2 regions of the Paenibacillus sp. YPG26 genome follow, and region 1 is predicted to be linked to the other one. Evidence: a T-box and tRNA genes for the amino acid it is inferred to sense, from the RefSeq annotation. Region 1 holds a T-box; the other holds one or more tRNA genes.
What was found. A T-box is a leader RNA that pairs with one kind of tRNA and senses whether it is charged. The one in region 1 lies ahead of metG (methionine--tRNA ligase), so its partner is inferred to be a tRNA-Met.
Positions count from the first base shown of each region.

Region 2: it encodes a tRNA-Met, which carries the amino acid that the T-box ahead of metG (methionine--tRNA ligase) is inferred to sense. The anticodon was not compared.

Region 1 is NZ_CP084530.1:1,681,607-1,692,208, reverse strand. It holds gene splB (spore photoproduct lyase) at 1-992, shown strand, start outside; gene LDO05_RS07835 (cytochrome c biogenesis CcdA family protein) at 989-1,702, opposite strand; gene LDO05_RS07830 (metal ABC transporter permease) at 1,729-2,532, opposite strand; gene LDO05_RS07825 (metal ABC transporter ATP-binding protein) at 2,555-3,313, opposite strand; gene LDO05_RS07820 (metal ABC transporter substrate-binding protein) at 3,351-4,313, opposite strand; gene metG (methionine--tRNA ligase) at 4,467-6,497, opposite strand; T-box leader at 6,591-6,844, opposite strand; gene yidD (membrane protein insertion efficiency factor YidD) at 6,885-7,139, opposite strand; gene LDO05_RS07805 (Fur family transcriptional regulator) at 7,145-7,594, opposite strand; gene pflA (pyruvate formate-lyase-activating protein) at 7,949-8,695, opposite strand; gene pflB (formate C-acetyltransferase) at 8,764-10,602, opposite strand, start outside.
Region 2 is NZ_CP084530.1:2,953,524-2,964,125, reverse strand. It holds rRNA gene LDO05_RS14050 (23S ribosomal RNA) at 1-1,327, shown strand, start outside; rRNA gene rrf (5S ribosomal RNA) at 1,427-1,543, shown strand; tRNA gene LDO05_RS14040 (tRNA-Ile) at 1,592-1,668, shown strand; tRNA gene LDO05_RS14035 (tRNA-Ala) at 1,691-1,766, shown strand; tRNA gene LDO05_RS14030 (tRNA-Asn) at 1,770-1,842, shown strand; tRNA gene LDO05_RS14025 (tRNA-Ser) at 1,899-1,990, shown strand; tRNA gene LDO05_RS14020 (tRNA-Glu) at 2,012-2,086, shown strand; tRNA gene LDO05_RS14015 (tRNA-Val) at 2,245-2,320, shown strand; tRNA gene LDO05_RS14010 (tRNA-Met) at 2,335-2,408, shown strand; tRNA gene LDO05_RS14005 (tRNA-Asp) at 2,446-2,522, shown strand; tRNA gene LDO05_RS14000 (tRNA-Thr) at 2,549-2,624, shown strand; tRNA gene LDO05_RS13995 (tRNA-Tyr) at 2,629-2,713, shown strand; tRNA gene LDO05_RS13990 (tRNA-His) at 2,736-2,811, shown strand; tRNA gene LDO05_RS13985 (tRNA-Gln) at 2,840-2,914, shown strand; tRNA gene LDO05_RS13980 (tRNA-Lys) at 2,990-3,065, shown strand; tRNA gene LDO05_RS13975 (tRNA-Leu) at 3,101-3,184, shown strand; tRNA gene LDO05_RS13970 (tRNA-Gly) at 3,188-3,262, shown strand; tRNA gene LDO05_RS13965 (tRNA-Pro) at 3,275-3,348, shown strand; tRNA gene LDO05_RS13960 (tRNA-Pro) at 3,385-3,461, shown strand; tRNA gene LDO05_RS13955 (tRNA-Gly) at 3,470-3,540, shown strand; gene LDO05_RS13950 (PAS domain S-box protein) at 3,804-7,313, shown strand; gene LDO05_RS13945 (DegV family protein) at 7,373-8,230, opposite strand; gene LDO05_RS13940 (hypothetical protein) at 8,266-8,652, opposite strand; gene LDO05_RS13935 (DUF423 domain-containing protein) at 8,833-9,207, shown strand; gene LDO05_RS13930 (hypothetical protein) at 9,277-9,825, opposite strand; gene mtnA (S-methyl-5-thioribose-1-phosphate isomerase) at 9,925-10,602, opposite strand, start outside.

The DNA of each region.
Region 1 (10,602 bases):
AGCCTGGTGCGCTCGATTATCCCAAAGGCATTCAAATTATGAACTGGGTCAAATCTAAGGGCATCCCTTACAAAATGACAACCTCCCACAACCGGATAACCGGGCTTCCCGGAGACACCGAGCTGCAGCAGTACAAGAACGCCAAGCGCACGCTGGTTGTTGGAGTCCGCAAGACATTGAAGTTCGATCAATCCAAGCCGTCAGCGGAATATGCCATTCCGATATCGACGGGCTGTATGGGGCACTGTCATTATTGTTATCTGCAGACCACCCTCGGGGCTAAGCCCTACATCAGGGTCTATGTGAATACCGGGGATGTCATAGCTGCCGCCAAAAAATACATTGATGAACGCATTCCGGAAATTACCCGGTTTGAAGCAGCGTGTACCTCCGATCCCGTAGGCCTGGAGCATATCACCGGTTCCCTGACGGAGCTTATTACCTTCATGGCCGGGGAAGAATACGGACGTCTAAGGTTCGTGACCAAATTTCACCATGTGGAACCTTTCCTGGATTTGAACCATGCCGGTCATACCCGGATCCGGTTCAGCATCAACTCTGACTATGTGATCCGTCAATTCGAACCCGCTACATCCAGCTTTGAAGAACGTATTGAAGCTGCAGGCAAAATAGCCAAAGCCGGGTATCCCCTGGGCTTCATTATCGCTCCGATCATTTGGTACGATGGCTGGGAACAGGGTTATGCCGACCTGCTCCGGCAGTTAGCCCAGGCTATGCCGGCGGAACCGGTCAAGGATCTGACCTTTGAGATGATCCAGCACCGGTTCACCAAGACCGCAAAAGCAACAATCGAGAAAAGATATCCAAAAACCAAGCTTGAGATGGATATGGAAAAGCGCAAGAAAAAGTGGGGCCGCTATGGCCAATACAAATATGTGTATCCAGATGAACAGCAAATCGCCCTGCGCGAATTCATCACAGAGCGAATTTTTGAGCATTTTCCCTATGCCAAGATTGACTACTTCACCTAGAATTTCAACCATTCCGGCGTGATTCCCTGCAGCCAGATGGTAATATAGGTCATCCGGTTAGTAAATAGCAGGATTCCCATAAGCACCATCACACCACCGCCAATCTTCATCATCAGACCAGAATAACGAAGAATCCATTTTGTTGAGCCGATGAAGAATGCCAGTATGAAGAAGGGAACCGCGAAGCCAACCGAGTAAGCAGTGATCAGGCCTATCCATGTACCAGGAGCGCTTGCTGACAAGGCAATGATGGACATCAGGATCGGTCCCACACAGGGAGACCATCCGGCTGAGAATCCGATTCCAAGTATGAATGAACCTATGTATCCGGCTGGCCTCCATTTGAACTCCAGCTTACGTTCTTTCATCAGAAATTGCGGTTGAAATATGCCCAATAAGAATAAACCCATAACCATAATTAAGATGGCAGACAGCTGACGAATGAGGTCCCTGTACTCATTAAATAGCTGCCCGAACATTCCTGCCCCAAATCCAAGCGTGTAGAATACCGCAGAGAACCCTAGTATGAAAGCGAGTGTGTGGGTCATCGTCCGAAAGCGGACGTTTGGCCTATCCTGCTCGTTGCGCAAGGTCTGTACAGACATCCCTGTAATATAGGATAGATACGAGGGGTACAGAGGCAGACAGCAGGGAGAAATGAAGGACGCAATCCCGGCCGCAAAAGCAACCCAAATATTAATATCCGGCATATGTTCCTCCTGTTAATCAGTCCAAATTAGGCAGTGAATCCTCTTTTGGCGAGCAAAGTAAGAATGAGCATAGCGATCAGAAGCAGTACAATCGTGGCGCCAGGAGCCAGATTCCAGATTCCCGCGACCATCAGGCCGACAACAACAGCAATTTCGGCAATGACTACCGAGAAGATCACCGAGCTCTTGAAGCTTCTGGCAATAAACAGGCTGCATGCAGCAGGGATGGTTATCAGAGCAGACACCAGCAGGGCCCCTACAATCTTGATCGCTGTACTGATAACAAGAGCTGTCATTACTGTAATAAGCAGATTAAGCCACTTTACAGGCAGACCGCTCACCGCGGCAGCGTCCTCCTCGAACGTCAGCAGGAAGAATTCCTTAAAGAATAGCGATATACCCAGCACGACAACAACAGTAACCGCGCCAACTACATAGAGGTCTGTTGTATCCAGCGTATATATGCTCCCGAATAAATAACTTACCACATCGGTATTGTAACCCATCCCCAGCGTGAAGAATAGAGAGGCCAAAGCCACACCACCGGACATAATAATCGCAATGGACAGCTCCGCATAACCGCGATACGCCTTGCGCAGCTTCTCAATTGCAAAAGAGGCGACAATGGCGAAGATAAGTCCCACCGCGATAGGGTACACATTTATCAGAAAGCCGAGAGCCACACCCGCAATGGTTACATGAGCGAGGGTATCCCCAATCATCGACAGACGGCGCAGCACAAGGAATATCCCGATAAGCGGTGCTGTAATTCCGATAAGCAGTCCCCCCGCGAGCGCTCTCTGGAAAAAATCAACTGTTAAAATCTCCAATGTACATATCTCCTTATGGAAGCTAGTTAAGCGAATGCTGCAAATCCGGAATCTCACAGTCCGTATCATGGGAATGTCTGACATGGAACTTGATGCCGCCGCTGCGGTCACGCGGTTCCTTGCCCAGATACCCTTCAATCATCTCGATATCATGAGATACCATCAAGAAGGTCATATGGTGATGAGCATGCATATGGAAGATCAGCTCGAAGAAATCAGCCTGGGTCTGCACATCAATGCCTACTGTCGGCTCATCCAGAATGAGCAGATCCGGGTGGTTGATCAAGGCCCGGGCCAGGAATACACGCTGCTGCTGCCCTCCCGAGAGCTGGCCAATTCTTTTATGTGCGATATCTGTAATCCGCATGACTTCCATGGCATCCGCACACTTCTGGTGGTCCGCCCGGCTCATACGGCGGAAGATCTTCCGGTTGCTGTATAAGCCTGAAAGCACAACTTCCCGCACGGTGGCGGGAAAGAGCGGATTAAATGCATTTTTCTGAGGAACATATCCAATACGTTCCCAGTCCTTAAATTTCTGAATCGGTTCGCCGAACAGCTTAATGCTGCCTTGAGAAGGAGCAAGCAGCCCAACAATCATTTTGAGCAAAGTCGTCTTCCCCGTGCCGTTAGATCCCAGCACCCCGACGAAGTCACGTTCCTTGGCCGTAAAGCTTAGGTCTGTTATCACTTTCTGATCCCGGTATGAGAAGGATACATGGTCTATTTCAATAATATTCTGATGACAATAAGGTGCAGTATTGCCGCTGTCTGAACTCATAACCGGCCGCCTTCCATTTCCGTGTGATTATCTATCTTTATTGTAAAGCTAGAATTAAATTTTGCAAATTTTTCTCCATTAAAGTGAAGTAATTATCTTTGTTCTGTTCTTCCTGCTTGGTGAGCCCTTCCACCGGATTGAGCACCAGGGTCTGAACGCCCGTCTCCCCTGCTAGTGTACGAGCAAGCTTGTCGGAGACGAGCTCCTCGAAGAATATATATTTGATATTCTCCTGCTTCACCACTTTGGTCAGTTCAATAATATCCTGGGCCCTTGGCTCCGCATCCGGTGACAGCCCCATAATCGCATGCTGGGTCAGACCATAATCCCGGCACAGATAGCCAAATGCCTGGTGGGACACAACAATTTCTTTTTTATTCGTCTTCGACAGCTCACTTGTGAACTTCGCATCCAGCTGCTTCAGCTGATCCGCCAGCTTCTCGTATCGTGACTCATAATCTGCTGTGTGTGCCGGATCGGCCTGCACATAACTATCCTTGATATTCTTCGCGATCTGCATCGCTGACTTAGGACTAATCCAAGTATGAGGATCCGTCTCATGCGCTTCGGGCTCATTGCTGTTAGAATCTGCTTCCGCTCCATGATCATGCCCGTCTGCGCCTTCCTCGGCTTCAATCAAGGCGATGCCTTTGCTGACTTCAACGGTCTTTACTTTAGAGTCTTGACTCAGCCCTTTCAGGAAGTTCGGTACCCACCCTTCCAATCCGGCTCCGTTATAGAAGAACAGCTGAGCTTTGGATGCCGTAATGATGTCGTTGCTGCGAGGAGTCCATTCATGGGGTTCCACCCCCGTTGGCAGCAGATTAATGACATTGGCATTCTCTCCTCCAATGGCAGAAGCAAATTCATAGATTGGATAAAAGCTTGTAACTACATTCACTTTACCTTCCACAAGCTGATTAGTCTCTCCACGGCCGCAGCCTGCCAATACAATTATAAATAATAGCCCCATTAAGGTTCGCCCTGCGTTTAGTTTCATCGAATTCGCCTTCCCTATTCGTAATAATTACTAAGAGAATTATAGGGGCACTGCAAAATGAATGTCAACCCCGAGTTCCATTGTGCCCGGTAAAATAAAAAAAAGACCTTCTTCCACGAGAGAAGAAGGCCCTTGCAATTAATACGAAATTTCTTATTTCACGACAGCGCCATTCGGCATACTATCTGGAACCGTAGCCAGTGTCAGCTGGTCTCCCTGCGATGCAGCAAGGATCATACCCTGTGACAGCTCGCCGCGCAGCTTCACCGGCTTCAGGTTGGTCACCACGATAACCTTGCGTCCTACCAGTTCTTCAGGCTTATAGAACTTAGCGATTCCTGATACAACCTGTCTTTGTTCAAATCCAAGATCAAGCTGCAGCTTAAGCAGCTTATCAGCCTTGGCAACTGCTTCCGCTGAGATGACCTGGCCAACGCGAAGCTCAACCTTAGCGAACTCATCAATGCTGATCTCTTCCTTGAGTTCTGGTGCGGGTGCCGCCTCCAGGACGTCCTTGGCTCCGCCAGCTGGTGCTTGCTCTTGCTCCGCTGCAGCAAATGCCGCGGTGCTTCCAGCCATAGCCTGAACAATATAAGCAACTTCCTCGGCACTATCAAGACGAGGGAAAATTGGCTCTCCTTGGCCGAGCTTTGTACCAGCAGGAATCAGCCCGTAGGATTTGGAACTATCCCATGCGGTAAGCTCTCCCTCGGCAATTCCGAGCTGAGCCCAGATTTTTGCCGGGGCCTGAGTCAGGAATGGCTGGAGCAGAATGGAAGCAATGCGCAGAGACTCGACGAGATGCACCATCACGGACGCAAGCTCCTCACGCTTCGATTCTTCCTTGGCCAAGGCCCAAGGCTGGGTCTCATCGATATATTTGTTCGTCCGGCTGACGAACTGACCGATTGCGGTAAGGGCGATGGAGAACTCAAGCTTCTCCATAACCTCCTCAACTTTGTCTACTGCCGCCTTGGCAGCAGCAGTAAGCTCCTGATCGAAGGCGGTCACATTTGGCACGTAGGCAGGCAGAACCCCATCGAAATATTTATTTACCATAGCTACTGTCCGATTCAGCAGATTCCCGAGGTCGTTCGCCAGATCTGAATTGATCCGTTCAACAAAGCTCTCCGGTGTGAACTGGCCATCTGACCCAAAAGGCACCTCGCGCAGCAGATAATATCTCGTTGCATCCAGACCATAGCGGTCGATCAGGGTGTTCGGATCCACCACATTGCCTTTGGACTTGGACATTTTGCCATCCTTCATCAGCAGCCATCCATGGCCGAACACTTTCTTCGGCAGCGGAATATCAAGTGCCATAAGCATAATTGGCCAATAAATGGAGTGGAAGCGGACAATCTCCTTCCCTACCAGATGTACATCTGCCGGCCAATACCGGTTATAGAGCTCGGGATTATCAGTGCCATAACCCAGTGCGGTAATATAGTTAGAGAGCGCATCGATCCATACATAGACCACATGCTTCGGATCCCCTTTGACTTTAACTCCCCATTCAAAAGTTGTACGGGATACCGCCAGATCTTCAAGCCCTGGCTTGATGAAATTGTTAATCATCTCGTTCTTCCGGGACTCCGGCTGAATGAAATCGGGATTCTCCTCATAATACTGAAGCAATCTATCCGCATAACTGCTCATTCTGAAGAAATAACACTCTTCCTTCACCAGTTCAACCGGGTGCCCGCTGTCCGGGCTTTTGGCCCCTTGGATGTTCCCTTTCTCATCCCGCACCACATCAACCAGCTGGGTCTCGGTATAGTAAGTCTCATCCGGGATGCTGTACCAGCCTTCGTATTCCCCTTTGTAGATATCCCCCTTCTGAAGCAGACGGTCGAAGATATCCTGCACAATCTGCTTATGCTTCTCGTCAGTTGTACGAATGAAATCATCGTTGGAGATATCCAGCTTCCTCCATAGCTCCTTGATGCCTGCTACGATCTCATCAACGAACTGCTGGGGAGTCATCCCCTTCTCCTGTGCCTTCTGCTCGATCTTCTGACCATGCTCGTCGGTACCTGTGAGGAATCTTACATCGTATCCACGCAGCCGCTTATAGCGGGACATTGCGTCCCCGGCTACCGTGGTGTAGGCATGGCCAATATGCAGCTTATCGCTTGGATAGTAGATCGGTGTGGTCAGGTAAAAAGTTTTCTTGTCAGACATCAGTCATCCTCCTTCTGGATTGTAAATCTCAACACGGAATATTCCATTTCTAAGTCTCATTCACCAGCAAAAAAACAAAAAACTCCCGTCCCCTAATGGGACGAGAGAGATCTCACGTGTTACCACCCAATTTCCCCGGACAAACTGACCACCCGGGCTCATTACCGTCTAAATAGACGCTCCGTTAACGCTGGATCAGCGCCTCTCCCTTACTGCGGGGCATGCCCGCCAGCTCGAAAGAAGTTCCTCCCGGACCATCTTCCAAAGTCCCTCCAGACCGGTTCCCAGCTTCCTCCGGCTCTCTGTACTGGCTGGCTGCTTCGTACTTATCCATTCTTAGGAAATGTATATATTTAAAATATATGAAAAGTAATATACGATGTCAAGCTAGGTCTTCTCTTGAAGGTGAACATCTTCATGCCGCGGTGGAACCGGATCAAGCCCTCCGGGATGAAACGGATGACATTTCGCAATCCGTCTCGCGGCAAGCCAGGACCCCTTCAGAGCTCCATGGACTTCTATCGCTTCAAGCGCATAGGCCGAGCAGCTGGGATAGAAGCGGCAGGTGGGCGGCTTGAGCGGAGAGATGAATTTCCGGTACACATGGATAGGAGATTGAACAACTTTGCGCGTAATGGACATCTTGTCTATTCCTTAGGCTGAGCTTCACAGGAATCCTGCTTGGCCGCCTGGCAGTCTCTGCAATAACCGAATACTTCAAATTTGTGCTTAACCACCTGGAATTGCTCTGGTGTATCAGCGAATGACATGGGGCAGAAATGAATGGGATAAGTCTTCTCACATTGCAGACAAATCATATGATGATGGTGATGTACCTCGCTGCAGCCACCCTTGAATTTGAGCCCGTCTTCAAACACGATCTGCTCGATCACACCTAGCTCTTCCATTACCCGCAGATTGCGGTAGACGGTATCAAAGCTTAGTCCGCTGTATTTCTTACACATATAATCATAGACATCTTTGGGTGTCAGATATCCTTCGGTTTCGGCAAATAATTTAGCCAGGGTCTTCCTCTGATCTGTAATCCGAAGCCCTTGACTCGACATAACTCCAATAATCTGGTCTGTCGACAGCATGTATTCTTCCTCCTGCCCTGACAAATCTGTCTATCTCCCATAATGCCGTAAAAAGATACCTGAGTCAATCACGGTCCTACCATGTAGGAGTGCGCTCCGTTCTACACCCATCATGACTAATGAAGTCCGTGCATGAATCCCCAGCGAATATTTAACTGACAGCCTCACTTACGGCCCGTAGAGAGACTATTCACTATCCGTTGACCTTTCACAGTTTCATTCCCCCCTACTTGAGGGATTGAATAACAAACAGCGTGAGATCCAGCATCTAAGGATCCTGATTCTCACGCTGCTTATAAGGTTCTAGCTCTCTGCAGGGCTCCCAAGCGCTGTGCCCAGGTCAGTTGACGGTGGTCAACTGCCAACATGCATAGGGCTCTGGGTTATTCCTTCAGCCACCAGCTGGTACGCCCTTTGAACCTCGTCATCCGTTGGAGAAGGTACATTCTCAAGCGGATACTTCCAGTTCATAGCTTCCCATTTATATACACCCATTTGGTGATAAGGAAGAATTTCAAATTTCTCTACCCCGCTAAGTGTCCCTATGAAACGGCCGAGTCGCAGTAAGTCTTCCTGATCATCGTTAATGCCTGGAACCAGAACGTGTCTGATCCACATGCTCTTATTATGCTCAGACAGCCACTCCGCCATATGAAGCATCCGATCATTGGGCTTCCCTGTTAGTTCGATATGCTTATCGTTATCTATGTGCTTCAAGTCGAGCAGCACAAGATCTGTTACATCAAGCAGATCCTTGATCTTATCCCCTTCATTGTAACCGTTGGTATCCAGAGTTGTATGAAGCCCCCACCGCTGCTTCACTTCGCGGAACAGCTCGGTTACGAAATGAGCCTGCAGCGTCGCTTCTCCCCCAGATACGGTTAATCCGCCACCTGAAGAACGATAGTAATTGATATATGGCTCAATTTCGGCAAGCACCTCTTCAAGCTGCATGTCTTGGCCGCCAGCCAAGTTCCAGGTATCCGGGTTATGGCAGTATTTGCATTTCAGCAGACAGCCTTGCATGAAGAGGACGAACCGTATCCCCGGGCCATCTACCGTTCCGAACGTTTCTAGTGAGTGAATATGACCTGTAAGCATGATTTGTCTCATTCCTTTCTGCAGAGGCTGCAGCTGATAATTATCTAACTATATCTCGACATTGCGCCTTACATTGTACCGTGGAAGGTACGGTTAATCACATCGAGCTGTTGTTCACGAGTCAGCTTAATGAAGTTGACCGCATATCCAGATACCCGGATAGTCAGTTGTGGGTAGTTCTCTGGGTGATTCATCGCATCCATAAGTTGTTCACGGTCGAAGACATTGACATTAAGATGATGCGCCCCGCTGCCGAAATAACCGTCCATCATGGATACGAGGTTGGATTTGCGAACCTCGGCTTCTTTGCCTAAAGCCTTAGGAACAATGGAGAATGTATTGGATATACCGTCCAGACTGTGCTCATATGGTAGCTTGGCCACAGAACTTAAGGAAGCAAGTGCGCCTTTCTTGTCACGTCCATGCATCGGGTTGGCCCCTGGTGCGAACGGTTCCCCGGCTTTACGTCCATCCGGTGTAGTTCCCGTCTTCTTGCCGTATACCACGTTGGATGTGATGGTAAGCACGGACTGTGTCGGCATTGCGTTCCGGTAAGCCTTATGCTTGCGGATCATGCCCATGAACAGCTCAACCAGCTCAACAGCAATTTGATCGACGCGATCATCATTGTTACCGTAGCAAGGGAAGTCTCCCTCGATCTCAAAATCAACCGCAATCCCATTCTCATTACGAACTGGCTTTACTTTAGCGTATTTAATGGCACTAAGGGAGTCTGCTGCGACGGATAGTCCTGCGATACCGCAAGCCATAGTCCGGAGAATATCCCGGTCATGCAGTGCCATTTCGATCCGCTCATAGCTGTATTTATCGTGCATATAGTGAATAACATTGAGCGTATTCATGTAGAGCTTAGCCAACCATTCCATCATTGGCTTGAACCGTTTCATTACTTCTGCATAATCAAGAACTTCTGCTGTAATTGCAGGATATTCTGGACCCACTTGAGCGCCGGACTTCTCATCTTTACCACCATTAATTGCGTACAGCAATGCTTTGGCAAGGTTCGCACGGGCACCGAAGAATTGCATTTGCTTACCGATCTCCATAGCGGATACACAGCAGGCAATTCCATAATCGTCACCATAGATCGGACGCATCAAGTCGTCATTTTCATATTGAATGGAGCTGGTCTCAATGGATACTTTGGCACAGAATTTCTTGAAGCCTTCAGGCAGCTTATCAGACCACAGCACAGTCAGGTTAGGCTCTGGAGCAGGTCCCAGGTTATAGAGCGTATGCAGGAACCGGAAGCTGTTCTTAGTTACTCTTGTCTGCCCATTATCCGCCATACCCCCGATAGACTCTGTCACCCAGGTAGGGTCGCCACTGAATAGATCATTGTAGTCCGGCGTACGCAGGAATTTCACAATACGCAGCTTCATAACGAAATGGTCCACCAATTCCTGAGCTTGTTCTTCTGTTAATGTGCCTTCAGCTAGATCCCGTTCAATGTAGATATCAAGGAAGGAAGACACGCGGCCCAGGGACATAGCGGCACCATTCTGTTCTTTAATTGCTGCCAGATAACCGAAATAGACCCATTGGAATGCCTCTTTCGCGTTATTAGCAGGCTTGGAGATATCAAATCCATGCATTTCAGCCAGAGCTTTAAGCTCCCCTAGAGCACGAATCTGTTCAGACAGCTCTTCGCGTAGACGGATAACATCCTCGTCAATCACATCAAGCTCCAATTGATTTAGTTCATATTTCTTCTGAATAACAAGGAAATCCACGCCATACAGGGCGACTCTGCGGTAGTCCCCAATAATACGGCCACGGCCGTATGCATCTGGTAGACCTGTAATGATCCCCGCTTTGCGCGCTGCTCTCATCTCGGAGGTATAGGCATCGAATACGCCTTGGTTATGAGTCTTCCGAATTCCATT
Region 2 (10,602 bases), 1.3 Mb from region 1:
TCATGATCTCACACTGCCAAGAAAAGCCTCTAGTCAGGAGAAGGTGCCCGTACCGCAAACCGACACAGGTAGGCGAGAAGAGAATTCTAAGGCGCGCGGAAGAACTCTCGTTAAGGAACTCGGCAAAATGACCCCGTAACTTCGGGAGAAGGGGTGCCCCGGTAGTGTGAATAGCACGAGGGGGCCGCAGTGAAAAGGCCCAAGCGACTGTTTAGCAAAAACACAGGTCTGTGCGAAGCCGTAAGGCGAAGTATACGGGCTGACGCCTGCCCGGTGCTGGAAGGTTAAGGGGAGTGGTTAGGGGTAACCCGAAGCTATGAACCGAAGCCCCAGTAAACGGCGGCCGTAACTATAACGGTCCTAAGGTAGCGAAATTCCTTGTCAGGTAAATTCTGACCCGCACGAATGGCGTAACGACTTGGGCGCTGTCTCAACGAGAGATCCGGTGAAATTTTAATACCTGTGAAGATGCAGGTTACCCGCGACAAGACGGAAAGACCCCATGGAGCTTTACTGCAGCTTGATATTGGACTTGGGTACGATTTGTACAGGATAGGTGGGAGCCTAGGAAGCCGGAGCGCCAGCTTCGGTGGAGGCAACGTTGGGATACCACCCTGATCGTATCGGAGTTCTAACCTGGTACCGTAATCCGGTATGGGGACAGTGTCAGGTGGGCAGTTTGACTGGGGCGGTCGCCTCCTAAAGAGTAACGGAGGCGCCCCAAGGTTCCCTCAGAATGGTTGGAAATCATTCGAAGAGTGCAAAGGCATAAGGGAGCTTGACTGCGAGACTGACAAGTCGAGCAGGGACGAAAGTCGGGCTTAGTGATCCGGTGGTACCGCATGGAAGGGCCATCGCTCAACGGATAAAAGCTACCCTGGGGATAACAGGCTTATCTCCCCCAAGAGTCCACATCGACGGGGAGGTTTGGCACCTCGATGTCGGCTCATCGCATCCTGGGGCTGAAGTAGGTCCCAAGGGTTGGGCTGTTCGCCCATTAAAGCGGTACGCGAGCTGGGTTCAGAACGTCGTGAGACAGTTCGGTCCCTATCTGTCGTGGGCGTAGGAAATTTGAGAGGAGCTGTCCTTAGTACGAGAGGACCGGGATGGACGCACCGCTGGTGCACCAGTTGTTCCGCCAGGAGCACAGCTGGGTAGCTACGTGCGGAAGGGATAAGCGCTGAAAGCATCTAAGCGTGAAGCCCCCCTCAAGATGAGATTTCCCAATTAGTAAGACCCCTTGAAGACGACGAGGTAGATAGGCTGGGGGTGGAAGTGCAGCAATGCATGGAGCTGACCAGTACTAATCGGTCGAGGGCTTATCCAACACAGCTTCACGAAGGGTAACTTCGGAAGCAATACAATCTAACACGCACAATTCGTTTCGTATCTAGTTTTCAGGTGATCAAGCCTGAAGAGAATTCCGTTTGGTGGCGATGGCGGAGGGGTTCCACGCGTACCCATCCCGAACACGACCGTTAAGCCCTCCAGCGCCAATGGTACTTGGACCGCAGGGTCCTGGGAGAGTAGGACGCCGCCAAGCGATACCCCAATCGGGGTTTTTGTGCCGGAGTAAGACGGCTACATATAAGGGCCTTTAGCTCAGCTGGTTAGAGCGCACCCCTGATAAGGGTGAGGTCGGTGGTTCGAGTCCACTAAGGCCCACCATCTTGTTACATCATATCATCATGGGGCCATAGCTCAGCTGGGAGAGCGCCTGCCTTGCAAGCAGGAGGTCAGCGGTTCGATCCCGCTTGGCTCCACCATATTCCCTGATAGCTCAGTTGGTAGAGCACTCGACTGTTAATCGAGTTGTCACAGGTTCGAGTCCTGTTCGGGGAGTACCGTTTTTGAAAGTGCTGAGTTAATCAGCACTTTCAAAAACAACAACCTTATATGGAGAAGTGTCCGAGCTGGCCGAAGGAGCACGATTGGAAATCGTGTAGGCGTCACAAGCGTCTCGAGGGTTCGAATCCCTCTTTCTCCGCCATGTGTATACATTTTTGAGCAAGGCCCGTTGGTCAAGGGGTTAAGACACCTCCCTTTCACGGAGGTAACAGGGGTTCGAATCCCCTACGGGTCACCACTTTCATTAAACAGCTTCAAGTGGGGATGAGAACCCATCAGGGTTCGTCGAAGCATAGGCTTCGGTAGGAATACATCGCAGTCTCGTTTGAAGAACGAGTATCCCCTACGGGTCACCACTTTCATTAAACAGCTTCAATCACTTCATCTTATATTTATGGAGGCTTAGCTCAGCTGGGAGAGCATCTGCCTTACAAGCAGAGGGTCGGGGGTTCGATCCCCTCAGCCTCCACCATATTGTACTACTGACGCGGGGTGGAGCAGCCCGGTAGCTCGTCGGGCTCATAACCCGAAGGCCGCAGGTTCAAATCCTGCCCCCGCAATTAATCCCAATGAATAATATGGGATTCATCAAAGTGTGGAGCCGTGGTGTAGAGGCCTAACATGCCTGCCTGTCACGCAGGAGACCGCGGGTTCGAATCCCGTCGGCTCCGCCATTGTCTTATTGATTTTTTTACACCTTGCCGGTGTAGCTCAACTGGTAGAGCAACTGACTTGTAATCAGTAGGTTGGGGGTTCAAGTCCTCTCGCCGGCACCATTTTGGAGGCTTAGTGAAGTGGCTAAACACGGCAGACTGTAAATCTGCTCTCTACGAGTTCGGTGGTTCGAATCCATCAGCCTCCACCAGTTTTTCTTAGAATGTAATATGGCGGTCGTGGCGAAGTGGTTAACGCACCGGTCTGTGGCTCCGGCACTCGGGGGTTCAAGTCCCCTCGATCGCCCCATTTACTTTCTTATTACTGCTACTTACGTTGGGGATTAGCCAAGCGGTAAGGCAACGGACTTTGACTCCGTCACCCATAGGTTCGAATCCTATATCCCCAGCCATTATTACCCCAAAAGGTGAAGCGAAAGCTTTGATGGAGATTCCTAATACTTTTCGGGGACCCCGGTAAACATTTTGAGCCATTAGCTCAGTTGGTAGAGCACCTGACTTTTAATCAGGGTGTCGAAGGTTCGAGTCCTTCATGGCTCACCATTTACCTTGATATCAGGGTGAACAGTGTTACTTGTGCGCGTGTGGCGGAATTGGCAGACGCACTAGACTTAGGATCTAGCGTCTTTGACGTGGGGGTTCAAGTCCCTCCACGCGCACCATTTGCGGACGTGGCTCAGCGGTAGAGCATCGCCTTGCCAAGGCGAGGGTCGCGGGTTCGATTCCCGTCGTCCGCTCCATTTTTTTAATCACGGGACGTAGCTCAGCTTGGTAGAGCACCTGGTTTGGGACCAGGGGGTCGCATGTTCAAATCGTGTCGTCCCGATTGTGATTTTGTAATTGGTGTAGAGTATTGGTATTACGGGACGTAGCTCAGCTTGGTAGAGCACCTGGTTTGGGACCAGGGGGTCGCATGTTCAAATCGTGTCGTCCCGACCATAAATTTTGCGGGTGTAGTTCAATGGTAGAACTTTAGCCTTCCAAGCTAATAGCGTGGGTTCGATTCCCATCACCCGCTTTGAGTGAGCAAGGATGTTATGATGATTCAATCATAACATCCTTTTTCGTTATACAGACTAATTCCTGGAATTCTCAGTGGAGGTTGCTAGTAAGTATCCTAAGATATAGGTTAGAATTAAACTAATTTGTTAATCCAATAAGATGAAGGCCGAGGTTGCTTCATCATTAAGATATACACAGTTAATCCAACCCTCGCTAATCTCTTTACTTCATTTCATGAAGATTTCGCTTTATCCATGCATAGAAAGGAAGTCGGCCTTGATGAGTCATAAGAACGAGCTGTTGAAGCAGCTAATTGCGGAAGGGAGCACTTATGAGTCCCTATATGAGAATCATCCCGATGCCATTTGTGTAATGGATGTGAATGGTCAGTATATTAAGGCGAATCCAGCTGCTCGAAGAGTGACTGGATACACACTGGAGCAATTTAACCGTACACCTGCACATGATCTGTTCACCAAGGAAGACGAAGCCTTGAGAAGTTATTACTTGAACGAGGCACTTCAAGGGAAGACAAGCAGCTTTGAATTGAATTTCACCCGGATGGATGGCCAGGTTCTTGATTTGGATATTACCTACGTGCCGATCAAGGCTGGAGAAGACATTGTAGGTGTACATTCTATATTTAAAGATGTCACTTTAACAAAAGAAATGCAGCGGCGTCTAATGGAATCCGAGAAGTTGTATCAAGTGATTACGAATGATGCCAAGGATGTCATTGCTTTTGCTACTATGGAAGGGAATTGCCTGTCCATCTCTCCGGCTATTTATGAGATTGTGGGCTACACACCTGAGGAGCTTGTCGGGACGCAGCTTAAGGAGCTGTTCGCAGGTGAAGGGACATGGGAGAATAAGGATCTGATTGCCTCTTCAGGTATACTTACGGGAAAACTCCGTCATGCCGATGGACATGAGGTGTGGGTTGAAGCCAGTATACAGAAAGTGCAGGGTTCCAGTACTCAAGCAGACAAGCTACTCATCATTACCCGTAATATTACACCTCGGATGATGGCTGAAGAGCATTTACGGCGAAGTGAACAGAGTCTGGCCCGTGCTCAAGGGATTGCTCATATTGGCTCCTGGGAATGGGATGTGGATCAAGAACGGTTCACATGCTCTCAAGAGTTCAAGAGGATCTACGGTCAAGATTTCGGGCAGTTCTCTTCTCCGTTCGATGAATGGCTGAAGGTTATTCATCCTGATGACAAATTGCTGATTACCGAAGCCTTAGAGGCTGCTTCTTCCCAGGGCGCACAATCCTTTGAATTAGAATTCAGGGTGCTTGGATGCGGAGATACAGAGAAGAATAAAGTTCTATTCAGCCAGACAGATATAGAGTTCGATAAAAAAGGCCGGGTCAAAAGGCTGTTCGGCATCGTACAGGACATTACAGAACGCAACCAGATGGAGAATAGACTTCGGGAGAGCGAGAAGCAGTACAGAATCATCTCCGAGAATTCGCTTGATTTAATATCCAAGCATAAAGCGGATGCAGGGAATACCTACTCGTATGCTTCTCCTGCTAGTATTACCTTGCTTGGTTACGAACCTGGAGAGCTTGTCGGAACCAGTGCTTTTGATTATTTCCACCCTGATGATATAAAGATTGTCCAAGATTACTTGTCGGTACAGCTGCAATATTCGTCAGAATATACGGTTACTTATCGCATTAGGCGCAAGGACGGAGAATACATCTGGTTTGAAAGCACAGGCCGGTATACGTTTGATGATCGGACTGGGGAAATACTTGAAATCGTGGCCGTATCCCGTGATATTACTGAGCGGAAAAATAATGAGCGACGCCTTCAGGAGAGTCAGCAGCGCTATAAGTCACTCTTCGAGTATAGTCCCTCTGCTGTATATTCCTTTGATCTGCACGGGAACTATGTAACGCTGAATTCCAACCTGGAAGCCTTGTCGGGCTACAGTAAGGAAGAACTGCTGGGTATGAATTTCAAACAAATTATTAGCAGTGCTGAAATAAACAAGACGGTTCGTTATTTTGAACTATCCATGAAAGGGGAACCTCAGTCTTACGAAACAACCATTATTCATAAGAATGGTACCCCTGTAGAGCTTAATGTGACGAATGTTCCCATTATTGTGGATCAGAACATCGTGGGAGTCTACGGAATTGCTACGGATATTACGGAGCGTAAGCGGTATACCGAACAGATTGAGAAGCTGAGTTATCAGCATTCCTTGATTCTGAATTCGGTATCTGAAGGGATATATGGACTTGATGAAGAGGGAAAAACCATATTCATCAATCCGGCTGCTTCCAGAATGCTGGGTTACAATATAGCCGAGTTCATAGGCACCGATAACCATCATTTAATCCATCATTCCCGAAGTGACGGAAGTCCTTATCCTGTTGATGAGTGTCTGATTCATCAGACGTTCAGGGACGGAAGAGCCCGTTCGGTTCATGAAGAGGTGTTCTGGAGGAAAGACGGTTCAAGCTTCCTTGTGAATTACCGTGCGGCCCCGTTGTATGACCGTGATCAGATTGTGGGTGTGGTGGTGGTGTTCAACGATGTGACGAATGAACGGGAGATCATTAGAGCGAAGGAATCGGCAGAACGGGCAACGAGAGCCAAGTCGGAATTTCTGGCCATGATGAGTCACGAAATCCGGACTCCATTGAACGGCATTATTGGAATGACGGATCTGCTGCTGGAGACACAGCTTCAGGAAGAGCAGCGGGAGTATGCTGATATCATCTCCGAGAGCGGACGAGCGCTTCTAAAGATTCTTAATGATGTTCTGGATTTCAGCAAAGTTGAAGCTGGGAAAATGGTACTGGATTACGGCTGGTTCGATCTATCTGCCTCCGTATCCAGCGTAATTGATCTATTCACCCCAGCGGCAATGGAGAAGAATATCAGCCTTACTTCTTGGATTGATCCCGAAATTCCTGCAAGAATTCGAAGTGATTCCGCCCGCTTAAGGCAGATCCTGATTAATCTTGTCAGCAATGCCCTGAAATTCACAGAGACAGGCCGCATAACCATCTCTGTTCATCCGGTCTCTGTCACGGGTTCTTCTTCCATGGTGCTTGAATTTAGGGTAACGGACACGGGAATAGGCATTGCGGAAGACAAGCTTGACCAATTGTTCCTGACCTTCTCCCAGCTGCACCCGGTCATTAACCGCAAATATGGGGGAACCGGACTCGGACTGGCCATTTGCAAAAGAATGGTTGAGCTTATGGGCGGTTCTATTTCAGCGGAAAGCCAGGAAGGGATCGGTTCCACATTTCGCTTCACTCTGATTAGTCATGATGAGGAATTAACTTTGCAGAAGAAAGCATGTGAGGGAGATTTGAGAGAGCTCAGCACCCACATTGAGGATCCCGGGTCTATGAACTGGATCCAGTACAAGGATCTGAAAGTGCTGATTGCTGAAGATCATCCTGTAAATGGTCAAATCTTTGTCCAGATGCTTGGGCGTCTGGGGATCAAAGCAGATGTTGCCCATAACGGTGTTGAGGTGGTTGAGGCAGTAAGCCGCAATCCATATGACTTGATATTTATGGATATCAAGATGCCGGTTATGGATGGAGCTAAGGCCGCCAAGATTATCCGCCAGGTGGTTCCTGAGGGCGAGAGGCCTGTTATTATCGCATTGGCTGCACAGGTTAACCATGAGGATGTACAGCTTGGTCTGGACAGCGGAATGGAAGACTATCTTAGAAAGCCATTCAAGCTTCAGGACATTAAAGCAAAGTTGATAGAATGGGGCAGTGTGCTTGCCGAAAGACGGAAGTAGCCTGTAAAAATAATAAGCTCCCTATAAGGCAGTTGGTGCCTTGTAGGGAGCTTGTTCTATTATGCTTGAGTCTTGTTTAAATAGATGATTCCAATGGTCTTAGGGCCGCAGTGACTGCAAATTACACATCCTGCATCGCTAAGCAGCACCTCATGAACGCCAGTTCGTTCTTTGATTAATTGACTCATGGCGATAGCATCTTGTTCTGCCATAGTGTGCACGACAAAGAGCGTATCCTTGTCCATGCTGTCCATATTGGACAGAGCATTCGTAACCATTTGATCAAGCGCCTTGTCGCGGCTTCCGCGGACTTTATAGGCTGGTGTCATTTTTCCCTGCTGAACCTTGATTACTGGACGGATCTTTAGGAGGCTGCCAACCAGATTCTGCATGCCTGAGCATCGGCCGCCTTTGTACAAGTACTCTAATGAGTCGATTACGAATTCGGTATCCACATTGGGCCTGATGGACTCAAGCAAAGATAGGATCTGCTCGGCAGATTGTCCTGCTTCAGCAGCTCTTGCGGCTTTAAGAACCTGGATTCCAATTCCGTTGGATAGATTCAATGAATCGAAGACATGGATACTTCCATCCGGGAACTCTCCTGAGGCGATAACCGCATTCTGATACGTAGAAGAGAGTTCAGAAGAAAGGCTTATGTAAATGATCTGGTCACCTGCATCGACATAAGGTGAAAAGGCAGAGATGAAGTCGGCAGGGGACGGTGCGGCTGTCTTAGGCAGCTTCCCAGTCTGAGTAACTTTGGAGTATAAGCCGGGCGGTGTTAGATCAATTCCGTCCCTGAATGTCTCACTATTGAATACAACATACAATGGAATAACTCCAATGTTATATTTGGCTACCAGATCGGAGGGAAGATCTGCAGTGCTGTCGGTAAAAATCTTTATTTTTCCCATAGTATTCACCTTTCTGACTATAAGGCAGTCTATACTTACAGTTGGCTCGTGCGAACAAAGAATAGGATTAGCATGAAAATAGGAGGTATGGCGCAAATGATAACTCCAAGAATGGCAAACAGCTTCTTGCGGTTCTTAAGGGCTAACCCTATTATACCCAGAACGGAACCCGTAAGGGTGAGAATAATTGCAGCCAATACAATTAATCCGGCCACCATAAATCCAGCATGATTCATAATTATCTCGTTAGTAACGGGAACTCCACTGATAATCAGACCTCTGGACGTATCCAGAACGATCGCAACTGCAGCAATATATGCAATCAGCGCTAGAAGGCTAACTACAAATGAGGCAATTCCAGGCCCGGAATGCTTGGTATTTGGATCAAGTGGGGGATTCAGATGGTTTGCATTGGATTCCATTAACTTATCTCCTTTTTAGATGACTTACAACATAATCTCGTATTAATTTTTCATAATTTCAAGAAAAAATCAAGAAGACTTTGTGAATGGCCTAGGTTTTTGTAGCAAAATGAGCTTATAATGCGATAAGATTAACAGCAGAATGAGTATGAATTAAGGTATAGAGGAGCTGAATAAGTCATGCATCGCAAGTATGTTGGAATCGGAGCACTTCTGCTGTTGTTAGGAGTTGCGGTTGGAGCTTTTGGCGCTCATGCCCTTGAGAAGGTGCTGGGGGTTCATACCTCTACCTATGAGACAGGTGTTCATTATCATATGATTCATGCTATAGGGATTATCCTTATTGCTCTTGCGGCAGGCAGTTGGGGAGTGTCAGCCAGGCTGGTATGGGCTGCACGTCTTATGATAATTGGAATCGTATTGTTCTCAGGCAGCTTGTATGTATTAAGTATCAGCGGTCTCAAGTATTTGGGTGCTATTACCCCTTTCGGGGGAGTCGCCTTTATTGCGGGTTGGCTGCTGCTGGCCCTGGAAGCTTTCTCGAAGAAAAAATGAACAAAAGGCGTTTTTCGGCGGAATACCGAAAAACGCCTTATTTGTTGTGAAGCAGTCTCGTTACTGATCTCAGGCATCCACGAAATCAATAATCTCACTGAGCCTGAAGTTATACACCTGCTTCTCATCCACATGATAGACATTCATGGTTCGGGTATCAGGAGCATAGTTCAAGATGCGGCACGGAATGGCGATCCGCTCCCGGTTCCGTTCGACCGAGAGCCGGACCAGCTTATTGTTGGACACGTAGCTTTGAATCCAGGATTGGATGGCCTCATCGCTCATGTTCCCAATAGAACTGTTGGCTGCTGTTCCGGAACCCGCTTCTGAAGGCTTGGCTGGCTGAACGTTAGGCTCTTCTTTGACTTGTGCCTTGGCAGCCTGCTCATCTGCCTGATGACGGAAAGCCTTGGCAATCATGGCCTGTCTCTTGGCGCTTAACGTAGCTTCAATGATTTCTCCCAGTTCTACGCCTGACTTAATCCGGTAGTCTACAAGATCGCCGGAATTAAGCAGCTGGAGTAAAGCCTGGAGAGCCATAGCATTGGATTTATCTTTAATTAAAATATCGACATTAAACAAGTAGGCAAGTTGCTCGTCATGTTTTGTGTTGGTCATAGGCCCCTTCATATCCTGCTTTTTCTTAAATCATACCATTAAATTATGAAGGAGCATAGTCCTTGACTGCACTGCATTCTACCAATTTCATGCAATCCGTTATTTATTAAAGAGTGCAGGAAGATTTTTATTGAAAGGAGGACGGACAATCCCCTTCTCCGTAATGATCGCTGTAACATACTCATGTGGTGTCACGTCAAACGCCGGATTGAACACCTTTACACCGACCGGAGCCGTGCGCTTGCCGAAGCTCTCCGTAATTTCACTCTCCGGACGCTCTTCAATCGGAATATCCTCACCCGTAGCAGTAGACAAGTCTATCGTCGATAAGGGTGAAGCTACATAGAATGGGATTCCATGGGCTTTCGCCAGAACAGCTACCCCATACGTTCCAATCTTGTTCGCAACGTCTCCATTGGCTGCAACCCGGTCCGTACCCACAATCACCGCCTGAATCCAGCCTTTGGACATAACCACAGCGGCCATGTTATCGGTTAATAAGGTTACATCAATGCCTGCCTGCTGAAGTTCAAAGGCAGTTAGTCTGGCTCCCTGAAGTACAGGGCGTGTCTCATCGGCAAATACCTTGAGGGGGATGCCGCGTTCTTTGGCCAGATAGAAGGGAGCTAGAGCAGTGCCATATTTAGCTGTGGCAAGACCGCCGGCATTGCAGTGCGTAAGCACACCCATTCCACTCTCAAATAAAGGAAGGGCATGCTCTCCGATCAGGCGGCATACTTCTTCATCCTCCTGATGAATGAGTATAGCCTCGGCGGT